DNA from 2 places in the Pseudarthrobacter oxydans genome. Region 1 is predicted to be linked to the other one. Evidence: riboswitches for the same ligand, from Rfam matches in the RefSeq annotation. Region 1 holds a riboswitch; the other holds the start of a gene.
The links. Region 1 has a riboswitch for S-adenosylmethionine ahead of SMD14_RS06895 (bifunctional o-acetylhomoserine/o-acetylserine sulfhydrylase). Riboswitches for the same ligand answer to the same signal wherever they lie in the genome.

Region 2: it holds a riboswitch for S-adenosylmethionine, as region 1 does, so the genes downstream of both, SMD14_RS18860 (DUF1737 domain-containing protein) here and SMD14_RS06895 (bifunctional o-acetylhomoserine/o-acetylserine sulfhydrylase) in region 1, are expected to answer to the same signal.

The regions. Positions count from the first base shown of each region.
Region 1 is NZ_CP139438.1:1,525,819-1,532,714, forward strand. Features, by position in the region: gene SMD14_RS06885 (DUF222 domain-containing protein) at 1-111, opposite strand, end outside; gene SMD14_RS06890 (VOC family protein) at 295-933, opposite strand; SAM riboswitch class IV at 1,099-1,214, shown strand; gene SMD14_RS06895 (bifunctional o-acetylhomoserine/o-acetylserine sulfhydrylase) at 1,258-2,583, shown strand; SAM riboswitch class IV at 2,682-2,797, shown strand; gene SMD14_RS06900 (homoserine O-acetyltransferase) at 2,810-3,925, shown strand; gene SMD14_RS06905 (MFS transporter) at 4,106-5,488, shown strand; gene SMD14_RS06910 (zinc-dependent alcohol dehydrogenase family protein) at 5,587-6,705, shown strand; gene SMD14_RS06915 (LysR family transcriptional regulator) at 6,744-6,896, opposite strand, start outside.
Region 2 is NZ_CP139438.1:4,124,422-4,131,317, reverse strand. Features, by position in the region: gene SMD14_RS18870 (O-succinylhomoserine sulfhydrylase) at 1-480, opposite strand, end outside; gene SMD14_RS18865 (rhodanese-like domain-containing protein) at 481-891, opposite strand; gene SMD14_RS18860 (DUF1737 domain-containing protein) at 888-1,166, opposite strand; SAM riboswitch class IV at 1,179-1,293, opposite strand; gene SMD14_RS18855 (hypothetical protein) at 1,578-1,832, opposite strand; gene SMD14_RS18850 (TetR/AcrR family transcriptional regulator C-terminal domain-containing protein) at 2,098-2,808, shown strand; gene SMD14_RS18845 (pyridoxamine 5'-phosphate oxidase family protein) at 2,836-3,300, opposite strand; gene SMD14_RS18840 (aminodeoxychorismate lyase) at 3,367-4,296, opposite strand; gene cls (cardiolipin synthase) at 4,428-5,867, shown strand; gene pabB (aminodeoxychorismate synthase component I) at 5,880-6,896, opposite strand, start outside.

The DNA of each region.
Region 1 (6,896 bases):
CGGATCAGCAGCGGAAAACGGCTCCGAACCGCACCCGTCCGCCTCGGCAATGAGCACGGCAAGAGCGGCATTCATGTCCGCAAACGCCTTCGCCACCGCCGCTTTTCCCATACCAAAATCATCGCGGCAGGGTACGACATTATTGGGGGCCGGGTTTGGAGAGTCTGCTTCGGAAATGGATTCGGCCGCCATCGGCAGGTGACGCCGTTGTCACATGCTGATGGCGGCCGAAGACGAGGAGGGCACGGGGCCCACACCGTGCCGGGCTTGCCGGCACGGTAACCAAGGTAAGGGTCAGATGGTGACGGCCCCGTTGCCGGTCTCGAAAGTTACCGAGAGGATCCCGGGGGTTCCGTGCGGCGCCACCCACTCCACAGCGACGTCCTCCAGCGGCTTCTCGACGGGTTCGCCCAGCCACTCCGTAACCCGGGCTGCGGAACCGGCAATGGTGAGGCAGCTCATTTTGACGTTGCTCTCGTAGGCGTTGGACGGGTGCAGGGACGGATCCCCCTCCCACTTGAGCATGTAGGGAACCTGGGGGTCGGCAATCAGGCCCAGGATGCCAATCTGCTTCCAGACCAATTCGCGGCCATCGGGGAACTTGCGGTTTCCGTTGACGGCGGAGCGGCCCAGCCGCTCCTCGAAGGGAGCCAGGTCGTCCACCTCGACGCACCAGCCCATCCAGCCGCCGCCCGCGGCAGACCGTGCACGCACAGCCTGCCCGAAAGGGGCCTTGTCGGAAGCGGGGTGGTCCAGGACCTCCACCACCTCGACGTATTTGTGCCCCGCGAGCGGGATGATCATATTCCGGGTTCCGAACCGCGGGTGCACCCCGCCCTTCACTGCCTCAACGCCGAGGGCAGAGGAAATACGTTCGGTGGTGGCAGCCAGGCCATCGTGTTCACAGGCGTAAGAGACGTGATCCATGCGCATGCCAACATCTTGGCACTTTGTGATCGGCCTCTCAGCTAAGGGTACCCTTACCAGGATTTTCCATCCGGGACCCCTGATTTCAACCTATTCCCGGGCGGAGATCAGGGGGACTATGTTCGTCACAATCCTGTCCCGCGCCGGTTTCATGTTCCTACACTGGGCTCAGGTCATGAGTGCCAGCGCCAAGCCCCGGCTCGCTGGCCGGCAACCCTCCATCCGCGGTGGGGTGCCCCGGATGAGGACCTGGCTGTCCGGCAACGGCCGGATGGCAAGCGCGGCCCGCGGTGCCTACAGCATGCCGGGCCCATGTCAGAGGAGCCTTAGTTGTCCAACGGATGGTCTTTTGAAACCCGCCAGATCCACGCAGGACAGGAGCCGGACAGTGCCACCGGCGCCCGTGCACTCCCTATCTACCAGACCACGTCCTTCGTATTCCCAAGCGCGGAAAGCGCCGCCAACCGTTTTGCCCTCGCTGAACTGGCGCCGATCTACACCCGCATCGGCAATCCCACCCAGGATGCCGTGGAACAGCGGATCGCCAGCCTTGAGGGCGGATTGGGAGCACTCCTGCTGAGTTCAGGACAGGCAGCAGAGACTTTCGCTGTCCTCAATATCGCCGAGGCGGGGGACCATATCGTTGCCAGCCCCAGCCTGTACGGCGGGACTTACAACCTGTTCGCACACACCCTGAAGAAGTTCGGCATTTCCGTGACCTTCGTGGCGGACCCGGACAACCTGGACCAGTGGCGTGACGCGGTCCAGCCAAACACCAAGCTCTTCTTCGCCGAAGTGGTGTCCAACCCCCGCCAGGACGTCCTGGACATCGAGGGCGTGTCAGGCATCGCCCATGATGCCGGCGTGCCCCTGATCGTGGACAACACCCTGTCCACCCCGTACCTGATCCGGCCGCTGGAATGGGGAGCGGACATCGTTGTCCATTCCGCAACCAAGTACCTGGGCGGCCACGGATCCGCAATTGCCGGGGTGATCGTGGACTCCGGCAAGTTCGACTTCGGCAAGGACCCTGCGAGGTTCCCGGGCTTCAACACCCCGGACCCCACCTACAACGGGCTGGTGTACGCCCGGGACCTCGGCAAGGACGGTGCCCTGGGCGCCAACCTGTCCTATATCCTCAAGGCCCGCGTCCAGCTGCTCCGGGACCTGGGCTCTGCCGTCTCCCCGTTCAACGCGTTCCTGATCGCCCAGGGCCTGGAAACGCTGAGCCTGCGGGTGGAACGCCATGTTGCCAACGCCACGGAAGTGGCGCGCTGGCTGGAAGGAAGGGACGACGTCGAATCCGTCGCCTACGCGGGGCTGCCCTCCAGCCCGTGGTACGAGCGGGGCCGCAAGTACGGGCCCAAGGGCACGGGCGCGATTGTCTCCTTCAACCTGGCTGGCGGGGCCGAGGCCGGCAAGCGCTTCGTTGACGCGCTGGAGCTGCACTCCCACGTGGCAAACATCGGCGACGTCCGCTCCCTTGTCATCCACCCGGCGTCGACCACCCACAGCCAGCTTTCCCCGGAGCAGCAGGCCGTCGCCGGCGTGACCCCCGGCCTGGTCCGGTTGTCGGTGGGAATCGAACACATCGATGACATCCTGGCGGACCTCGAAGCGGGCTTTCGGGCAGCAAAGGACGCGACCGGGGCCTAGCCGGACGCACAAAGAACCCGAGACGGCGGCACGCCGGGGAAGTCACAACCAGTCACACTCTTGGCAGCAGACGGGGGCTGTTTCGTACACTCGTACCAGGTCATGAGTGCCAGTGACAGCCCCGGCTTGCTGGCCGGCAACCCTCCTTCCGCGGTGGGGTGCCCCGGGTGAAGACCTGGCCTGCCGGTCATTCGACGGCGGGCAAGCGCGTAGAAGAGGTCTTGCCATGACGGTTACCGTCACCCGAACCACCGTCCCCGAGCACGGAATTGTCCGCTATGCCTCCATTGGGGGGCTGGAACTTGAAGCCGGGGGATACCTCCCGGACGTCACGCTGGCCTACGAAACCTGGGGCACGCTCAACGCCGATGCCAGCAATGCCATCCTGATCGAGCACGCCCTGACCGGCAGCACCCACGTGACCCGCGGCGACACGGACGAAGAAGGCTGGTGGGAACAGCTGGCCGGTCCCGGCGCTCCCGTGGACACGGACAAGTTCTTCGTGGTGTCCGTCAATATCGTGGGCGGCTGCTACGGCTCCACGGGGCCGTCGTCGGCCGCCCCGGATGGAACCCCCTGGGGCTCCCGCTTCCCCCTGGTTACCCTGCGGGACAGTACGGTGGCGGAGGCCCGGCTGGCTGACCAGCTGGGCATCAACAGCTGGTTCGCGGTCCTGGGCGGATCCATGGGCGGCGCCCGCGCCCTTGAGTGGGCCGTGACCTACCCCGAGAGGGTGCAGCGCTGCGCCGTCATCTCGGTGGGCGCCGCGAGCACGGCAGAACAGATCGCCTTTGCGCAGGCCCAGACCCTGGCCATCCGGCAGGACCCCCACTTCAACGGCGGCGACTACTACGGCGGGCCCTGCCCCGAAGCCGGGCTGGCACTTGCCCGGCGCATCGCCCACATCACCTACCGGTCCGCCGCTGAACTGGAGGGCCGCTTCGGCCGGGAACCCCAGGCGCCGGAGTCGCCCCTGAAGGGCGAGGCGCTGGCCGCCCGCGGCCGTTACCAGGTGGAAAGCTACCTGGATCACCAGGGCAGCAAGCTCGTGAAGCGCTTCGACGCAAACAGCTATATCGCCCTCACCGAGGCGCTGATGAGCCATGACATCTGCCGGGACCGGGGGACCCTGACCGAGACCCTGGCGAGATCCACCGCCAGGTTCTTCGTGGCCGCCGTGGATTCGGACCGGCTGTATTTCCCGTCCCAGTCCCGCGAACTTGCCGCGGCCCTGCCGGGAGAAGTGGACGTGCATGTCATTGAGGCGCCGATCGGCCATGACGGCTTCCTGACGGAAATAGGCCAGCTGGGCCATCAGCTTCGGGTGCACCTCTCGGCCTAAGACCGCCCTCGCAGGCACACTTTTGTGCATTTATGCAGATAGCCTCTGCATGATTCGCCGTTGAGCTTGGCGTTCAGGCGGACCATACTCGTTGGGACCCGGCGGTTCGTGGCCAAAATCACACGTCTCCGCCACAGACTGTCCCAGTGGTGTCGAAGAAGACGCCGAAGGAGTTCATCAATGAGTACGGAAAAGTCCGCCGCGCGGCGGCCCGAGGAAACCGACGTCAAGGCCACAGGCCTGAAGAAAGTCGTCACGGCCTCCATGGCCGGCACCGTGGTTGAGTGGTACGAGTTCTTTCTCTACGCCTCCGCCGCCACGCTGGTGTTCGGCAAGATGTTCTTCCCCAACTCCGGAACCGAGCTGGACGGCATCATCGCAGCCTTCGTCACCTACGCCGTCGGCTTCGTTGCCCGACCCATCGGCGGCATCGTCTTCGGCCACTTCGGCGACAAATTCGGCCGCAAGCAGTTGCTGCAGCTGAGCATCATCCTGGTGGGTGTTGCCACCTTCCTCATGGGCTGCCTGCCGACCTTTGCGCAGATCGGCTACTGGGCACCGGCGCTGCTGGTGTTCCTGCGCTTCGTCCAGGGCTTCGCTGTGGGCGGCGAATGGGGCGGAGCCGTGCTCCTCGTCGCCGAGCACAGCCCGAACAAGTCCCGCGGCTTCTGGTCAAGCTGGCCGCAGTCCGCTGTCCCCATGGGCAACCTGCTCGCCACCGCCGTGCTGTTCACCCTGTCCTCCACCCTCTCCCAGGAAGCCTTCCTCGGCTGGGGCTGGCGCGTAGCCTTCTGGCTCTCCGCAGTGATCGTGATCATCGGCTACTACATCCGCACCAAGGTCCAGGACGCTCCGATCTTCCTCGAGGCCCGCAAGGAAGTCACGGTCGAGAACAAGGGCTACGGTGTTGCCGAAGTCTTCCGTCGGTACCCGCGCGGCGTCTTCACCGCCATGGGCCTGCGCTTCGCGGAGAACATCCTCTACTACCTTGTGGTCACGTTCTCCATCACCTACCTGAAGGTGGTTGTGCAGACGGACACCTCCCGTATCCTGCTCCTCCTCCTGGTGGCGCACTTCATCCACTTTTGCTCAGTCCCGCTGGTGGGCAAGATGTCCGATGCCCTGGGACGCCGCCCGGTGTACATGGCCGGTGCAATCCTCGCCGGAACCTGGGGCTTCTTCGCGTTCCCCATGATGGACACCGGCAATGACATGGTTATCCTGGCGGCCATCACCATCGGCCTGCTGTTCCACGCCCTCATGTACGCCGGCCAGCCATCCATCATGGCGGAAATGTTCCCCACCCGGATGCGGTATTCGGGCGTTTCCCTGGGCTACCAGGTGACCTCCATCGTGGCCGGCTCGCTCGCGCCGATCATCGCCAGCTCCCTGCTGGGCAGCTTCAAGTCCTCCGTTCCTGTGGCGCTGTACCTGCTGGGCGCCTGCGTGGTAACCGCTATTTCCGTGTACTTCCTCAAGGAAACCCGCGGCATCTCGCTTCATGATGTCGACGCCGCCGACGCCCAGGGCACCGCCGACCTTCTGGCCGCCGCCAAGAAGTAGGCACGGCCAAACGACAAACAGAGCAACCCGACTGCCCGGACCTGCGGCCACGCAGGCCCGGGCAGCTGCCTGTCCACCAACATAAAGTCAGGAACACCATGCGAGCAGCAGTCCTCTATTCCACAGTTCCTCCTGGCACCAGCTATGCCGAAGCGCAGCCCCTGGTGGTGCAGGACCTCGACCGGCCCGAGCCCCGGGCCGGTGAATTGGGCGTCACCATCACCTACTCAAGCCTGTGCCACTCGGACCTGTCCGTGGTGGACGGATCCCGCGTCAGGCCGCTTCCCATGGCGTTGGGGCATGAGGCGGTGGGACGGGTTGCCACGGTTGGTGAGGGCGTCACGGACGTTTCCCCCGGCGACCATGTGGTCCTCGTCTTCGTCCCCAGCTGCGGTGCCTGCCGTGCCTGCCGGGCGGGGCGGCCCGCGCTCTGCCACCGGGCCGCCGAGGTCAACGGCTCCGGTGACCTTTTGCACGGCGAGGCGCTGCTGCGCACGCCCGCGGGGGAGCGGATCAACCACCACCTGGGGGTTTCGGCTTTCGCCGATTACGCCGTGGTGGCGCGGGAGTCAGTGGTGGTCATCGCCGACGACGTCCCGGACACCGTGGCGGCGATGTTCGGTTGCGCCGTGCTCACCGGGATGGGAGCTGTCCTGAACACCGCGGCCGTCCAGCCGGGCCAGGCCGTGGCTGTTTTTGGCCTCGGAGCCGTGGGACTTTCGGCCGTCATGGCCGCGTCGCTCGCCGGAGCGTCCGCCGTGATCGCCATCGATCCCAACGCGGGCAAGCACGGGCTCGCCCTGAAATGCGGCGCAACCGCCGTGGGGACCCCCGACGACGCCCCTCGGCTGATTGCCGAAGCCACCGGTGACGGCGTGGACACCGCCGTCGAAGCCGTGGGATCAGCGCGGGTCATCGCATCGTGCCTGGAGCACGTGACGCGCGGCGGCGCCGTGGTCTCCGTAGGGCTGCCGCACCCCACCGCAGAATTGACGGTACCCGCGCTCCAGTTCGCGGGGGCGGGCAAGCGGCTGCTCGGTTCCTACATGGGCGACGCCGTGCCCGGCCGGGACATTCCCCTGTACCTCGAGTATTGGCGCGAGGGCAGGCTCCCCGTTGAGCTGCTGCACACCGACACCAGGCCACTGGCGGAGATCAACGAAGGCCTCGATGCGCTCGCCGCCGGGCAGGTGGTCAGGCGGCTTTTCCAGGCGTGAGGCCGGCCTGGCTGCCTTCAGGCCAGACTGCCAACAGCCTAGGCTGCCAGCAGGTCCTGGCGTTCCGCCACCTCATGCTGAAGTGCACCGATCACGGCCTGCACCCGGGCGGACCGCAGCGATTCCGGCCGGGCCACCGCCCAGATGGGGACCTGGCGCTGGAACGCTTCGGGGAGCACCGGAACGAACTC
Region 2 (6,896 bases), 1.8 Mb from region 1:
CGGCGATTCGAAGAAGACGGCGGTGGTGGGCTCGGAGAGCGCTTCACGCCACTGCTCCAGGTCAGGGCCGTCCACGAAGACGGTCTCCACGCCCCAGCGCGGCAGGATTTCGTTCAGGATCACAAAGCACGAGCCGAAGAGTGAGCGGGCGGCAACCACCCGGTCCCCGGCCGCCAGCAGCGCACCCAGGGCGGTGAAAACCGCGGACATGCCGGACGCCGTCGCGAAGCACGCCTCGGTCCCCTCAAGCAGGCGGAGCCGTTCCTGGAACGTGGCCACGGACGGGTTGCCGTAGCGCGAGTAGACAAAGCGTTCGTCCTCGCCCGTAAAGGCCCGCTCAGCAGCAGCGGCGGATTCGTACACGAAACCGGAGTTCAGGAAGACAGCCTCGCTGGTCTCCTGGAAGTTGGTGCGGTCCAGCCCGCCGCGGACGGCCTGGGTGTCGGGGCTCCAGCCGGCGGCGTCTTCGTTGAAGGTCACTTAGTTCTTTCCCAGGTTGGTCGGCAGGCCGCGGTTCTTCCAGCCGTTGACGGTACGTTCTCCATAACGGTCCGGTTCACCCTCAAAGCCCTCCAGGACGTTGTAGGAGGTGAAGCCGGCCTGCGTGGCGGCGATAGCGGCCGCGATGGAACGCTGGCCGGAACGGCACAGGAACACCAGTTCGGTTGACTTGTCCTCGGGCGCCTGTTGGCTAAGGTCGGTGATGAAGTCGGGGTTGGGGATTCCGCCCGGGAAGGTCCACTGGATGAACAGCGGATCGTTCTCGGTGGCCTTGGTGTCGGGAATGCCGATGTGGGCCCATTCGCCCTCCGTGCGCACATCCACCAGGATGGCGCCCTGCTCAAGTTTTTCCCAGGCCTCCTGCGGGGTCAGGTCTCCGGCGTAGCTCATGCGTGGCCCTCGCCGCCGAAGTCAAGGTCATCGCCGGAGGACTCGAGGTCGTCAACGGCATCTGCCACGGCAGCGTCCGCGGAAGCGATGGCTGCCGGCAGGACTACCGCCTGCGCCACGATCACACTGCTGCCGTTGAAGGTTGCCGCCGGGCTGCCATGGAGGACATAGCCTTCCGCCAGCGCGGCGGAGATCCGCTCGCAAAAGGCGCGGTCATCCGGCCCGCTGATGAGGCGGTACGACAGTTTCTCTTCAGGGGCAGGTGCGTCAGACACGACGATCTCCTTCTCTCACGCTTGCAGCTCGAATGGGTCGATATGCCGAGTGTTCACCTGAGGCACCCCGCCGCGAAAGGAGGGTTGCCGACCGGCCAGTCAGGGCTTGGCGCCGGTACTCATTACTCCCCAAAAACGTAACACTTGCCGCCCGCGGCCGCACCGCCGTCGTCGTCATGTTGCGTAACTGAAGTAGGCCGGGCGCCGCAGTGGAGCCCAGTGCCGTCCGGCACCTTCACCTAAAGTACGACGGCGGCTCCTCCTTGGGTGTCCGGGGGTGGGACCCGCGGGAGCGGCAGGATCAATTGATGCAGTAGCAGGGAGCGCGCCTAAGCGCGCTTAAAGAGGAACGGCGTGGACCCTGTGCCCCCAGGCACGTGGTCCACGCCGTATTCGTTTTGATGCCGTTGCTTAGACGAGGCCCGGGTAGCTTGCCAGGATGTAGTCGGCAGCGGCGGGGCCTTTCATGCGCAGCCCCTTGCGGCCGTGCCTGATGCGGCAATTCATGGCTATCCAGAAATTGGACTCCAGGCCGGGCTTCTGCTGGTTGATGAAGCACCAGCTGGTGTACAGGCCGTAAAGGCGGTCACGGTCGAGGGTGGCGTCCGAGGCCTGGTCAATGTAGGTGGCTTCTTTTAGAAAGAGATCGAACTGCGAATGCGCCATGACGGCTTCCCTTCGCTAAGTGCGGTGGTGCCGCCGTTCGGCTACAGCAGCGAACCTCAATGCCGTGCACGGGGCATGGAGTGTTGATGAAGCCCGCGGAAATCAAGAACTAGTTGAAACCGGGGGCTACTAGTTGAAACCAGGGGCTACAGGGCGGTGTCACTGCCGCATCTACAATGTAGACTTTACTCGTAGACAACGGATTCGGCAAGCGAATGGATTACCTATCCGGGTAAAGGGCTTGCCGCCTTCCAGGACGGAAATCATGGCTTCCCCGAAAGTCCAGTCCCCCACCGGGCCGGCCCAAAAGCAAAAGCTGAGCAGGGAGCTGGTGCTGACCAAGGCGCTCGAAGTTGTTGACGCGGAAGGCTTGGAGGCGCTGACCATGCGCCGCCTTGGCCAGGAACTGGGCCGGGATCCGATGAGCCTCTACCGCTATGCGGAGAACCGCGCCGCGCTGCTGGACGGCGTCACCGAACTGGTGCTTAACGAACTCACCATCCACCCCGACGATCCCGATTGGAAAGCCCAGCTGCGCCGCATCGCACACGACCTTCGGAGCCTTGCGCTCCAGCACCCCAATGTGGTGCCGCTGCTCGTGACCAGGCCGCTCTCCACCCCGCTGGGGCTGCGGCCGCTGGGCACGCTGCGTCCCCTCGAGCAGATCCTGTCCCTGCTGATTGGGGCAGGGTTCAGCCCGTCGGACGCCCTCCACGTCTACCGCGCCTACTACGGCTTCCTCTACGGCCACATCCTGAACGAGCTGCAGGAATTCGTTGTGGACCCGGAGGAAAACGAAGTGCTGCTGCGGCTGGGACTGCACCGGTTGCCTGCCAAGGAGTTCCCGCGGCTGCGTGCGCTGGCCCCCGCCCTGGCGGACTACGAAGGATCCGCGGAACTTGACCAGGGGCTAAGCATCCTGCTCTCCGGCCTTGAAGCCCAACTGTCCCTTCAGGACGCAGAGCCAACCGGCTAGCCTGGCCGGACAGGCATTCCGGCCGGGTTATTCGAAAGAGGCCCGCCGCTTGTCCTGCTGCCGCGTGGCCCAGACGTCCGGCCGGTTCACCTTGAAACGGCGGCCGGTCAAAGCACGGGCTGTCAGCCGGATGTAGTTTGCCTTTTCTCCCGGCTGCCATGGCTCCAGCCCCAGGCTGTCCACGGCGTCCTTGTCCGCCTGGTCCTCGATGATCGCCGTATCGCCGCGCAGCACCACGCTCCAGGCCTCTTCGGTATGGGGATCGTAGCCGTCGATCTCCAGGGCGGCAGGCCTCTCTGTCAGGGCACTCCACAGCTTGGTGACGCCGGCCGTACGGAACGCGATGCTGCGGCGGTGCACCACGTAGTTGATTGGAAAGATCTCGGGGTGGCCGTCAACCACCAGTGCAAGGCGGCCGACAGTGTCATTGGCCAGGAGTTCCCAGCATTCGTCAAAGGTCAGGTTGTCATTCGGCTGCGTCTGCGAGTCCATGAACCAAACCTTACGGCCACTGCCCCCGCCGAACCTAGAGCGCAAAGGCCGGAATCACAGGACCGTTTACTGGATGCCCGCGAACAACTCGTTCAGTTCGGCGGTCAGCTCCTTCTGGACGGAGGGCGTGCCGATTTCCTTGCCGTCGATCCGGTTGACCGGCGCCAGCAAACGGACGCTGGAGATCAGCCACACCGCGTCGGCATCCAGCAGGTCCTGCGGCTCAAGCGGGCCGTAGCCCAGTTCCCAGCCCGCAGCCTTCGCCGCGGTGAACAGCGCGCCCTGCGACGTGCCCGGCAGGATGCCGCTGTCCAGCTGGGGCGTGATGAGGCGCTTGACGGAAGTGCCGTCGTCGGACGTTCCTGCGTGGGCCAGCAGCACGGTGGAGGTGGGCCCTTCCAGTACCCGGCCGTCGGAGGAGATGAAGATGACGTCGTCCGCGCCCTGTTTATGGGCATGGCGCAAAGCGGCCATGTTGACGGCGTAGGACAGCGTCTTCGCGCCGAGCAGCAGCCAGGGGGCGCGCTCGGCGGCGTCGCTGTCGTAGCCCCGGTCAAGGAGGATGACGTCGATTCCCGTCTCCCGCTGGCGGCGCGCCAACGCCCCCGTGGGGGACACCTGGACCCAGGCGGTGGGCGCGGCGGCTCCCTCCACACCGCGGGTCACCACCAGTTTGACCACGAGTTCGTCCTCGGCGGCGGAGGCAGGCGGATACTCGGACCGGTACTCGCTCAGTGCAGTCCCGATGGCCCTGCGCCACTCGTCCTCCGGCGGGATAACCAGGTCAAGGGCGTCCGCGGAGCGGGCCAGGCGGTCCAGGTGGGCCTGGACCTTCCGCACGTTGCCGCCTACCGCCAGCATGGTTTCGAAGATCCCGTCCCCGCGGGTGGCGCCCTGGTCCGTGACCAGGAGCTGGGGCTTGGAGGCATCGGCGAGCCGGCCGTCCGGGAACGCGGGGTCGAGGAAAACGAGAACCACGGAAGCTGGAGAGGTCATGGCTCCAGCTTAGTGCGGCGCCGCACGGATAAGCTGGGCAGAGTGCCCTGGCTGGAAACGGTCCGCCGGGAGCCCATCCTCCGGGGGTTTATTTCGTGTTGTGGCCATTCTCGCTTGCCGGCACCGCGCCAATGTGGGTGGTGGTGCTGCTGGGCGTCGCCGACCTCCTGATCAGGGTGCTGGCTGTGGGCATCATTCCGGGCAACAGGCGTCCCACCACGGCGATGGCGTGGCTGCTGGGCATTTTCTTTGTGCCGTTCGTGGGCATCCTGCTGTTCCTGCTGTTCGGCAACTTCAAGCTGTCCAGCCGCCGGCGGGCGCAGCAGCAGCGGGTCAACGACCGGGTGCGGGCCGGGATCTCTTCGCTTTCCGACGTCGAAAGCGACTACCCCGGACCGGAGTGGGTGAAGTCCGCCGCGGAACTGAACCGTCGGCTCGGGTCCCTGCCCATGGTGGACGGCAACTCCGTTGACCTGATTCCCGGCTATCCGGACTCGATCCTGCAGATGACGGAGGCCGTGCGCAAGGCGAAAGAGTTTATCAACGCCGAGTTCTACATCATGAGCACGGACCACATCACCGACGACCTCCTCACCGCGCTGGAGGAGGCAGCCGAGCGCGGCGTCGAAGTCCGCGTGCTGTTCGACCACATCGGGACCCTGCGGGTCCAGGGCTACCGGAAGCTCCTGAAGCGGCTCCGCGCGGGCAAGATCCAGTGGAAGCGCATGCTTCCGCTCCTGCCCATCCATGGCCAGTGGCGCAGGCCTGACCTGCGGAATCACCGCAAAATCATGGTGATCGACGGCGAGGTTGCCTTCACCGGCTCGCAGAACCTGATCGAGCCCTCCTACAACAACCCCCGGCACCGCAAGGCGGGCCGCGAATGGGTGGAGCTCATGGCGCGCCTGCACGGGCCCATTGTGACCACATTGAATGTCGTCTTTGCCACCGACTGGCTCAGCGAAACCGACGAATCCCTGGAGCACCAGCTGCAGCTCCCGTCCAACCCGCACCCCGGGAACGTGACGGCACAGGTGGTGCCGAGCGGCCCGGGGTTCATCACCGAGAACAACCTGCGGCTTTTCAACACGCTCATCTACTCCGCCCAGCACCGGATATCGATCTGCAGCCCGTACTTCGTCCCGGATGATTCCCTGCTCTACGCCATCACCACCGCTGCCCAGCGCGGTGTGGACGTGGAGCTGTTCGTCTCCGAGAAGGGCGACCAGTTCCTGGTCCACCACGCCCAGCGGTCCTATTACGAGGCCCTGCTGGAGGCCGGCGTCCGGATCTACTTGTACAAGGCCCCGTTCGTGCTCCACGCCAAGCACTTCACCATCGACGACGAGGTGGCGGTGCTGGGCTCCAGCAACATGGACATGCGTTCCTTCTCCCTGAACCTTGAGGTGTCCGTGATGCTGCTGGGAGAGGACATCGTCACCAAGATGCGTGCGGTGGAGGACACCTACCGGGACATCTCCCACGAGCTGAAACTGGCGGACTGGATCAACCGGCCCCTGGCGGCCCGCTACGTGGACAACGTGGCGAGGCTGACCGCCACAGTCCAGTAAAAACTCCGGGGGTCAGTCGTCCGGGAAGTCCGCTCCCAGGGTGGAGAGGACGCCGAACGCCTTGGTGCGGATTTCCTCGTATTCGTCCTCCGGATCTGAATCCGCGGTGATGGCGCCCCCGACGCCGAGCGTCAGTTCCGCCGTTCCGTCGCCGCCGGCGTCGATCACCAGGGTCCGGATGGCGACGGCGAGGTCCGTGGCGCCGTTCAGCGAGAAGTAGCCGATGGCGCCGGAGTAGAGCCCGCGCCCGCCACCTTCGAGCCGGTCCAGGATGGCCATGGTGCTGATCTTGGGGGCGCCGGTCATCGAGCCCGCCGGGAAGCAGGCGGCCACGGCTTCGGCCCGGGAGGATCCCCGCTGCAGCTGCGCATCGATCGTGCTCACCATCTGGTGCACCGTGGCGTAGCTCTCGATGGCGCAGAGCCTGCTGACCGTGACGGAGCCCGGGACCGCGAAATGGCTCAGGTCGTTCCGCAACAGGTCCACGATCATGATGTTCTCGGCGCGGTCCTTCAGCGACGACGCCAGGTCCGTGCGAAGCTGCGCGTCCTCCTGCGGGTCGGCAGCCCGGCGGCGGGTGCCCTTGATGGGCTCGGCGCGCATGCCGCCGTCGGAGGCGATCTTCAGGAACCGCTCAGGCGAGGTGCTGGCCACCGTGAGTCCGCCGAACATCAGGTAGCTGGCGAAAGGGGCCGGATTCCTCCGGCGCAGGGCCAGGTATGCCTGCCACGGGTCCAGCGTGGCCGCCGGAACTTTCGCTGACAGAGTGGTGGTCAGGCAGACCTCGTAGGTGTTTCCCTCGGCGATTTCGTGCTGGGCGGCAGCGATCTTCTCCCGGTACTGCTTGGCTGTATCACGGCTTTGGAATGTGGGCGCTTCCGGAAGTACGACGCCGTTGCTGCCGCCGGCCCGGGCTGCCACGGCCGCCTGCGCGGCGGGGCCGGACGCTGCTTCGACGGCGGCGCGCGCGCCTTCCAGCCACTCGTCGGCATCCGGGGCGTCGAGAGCCAGGAGCCAGGCCGTGCCTTC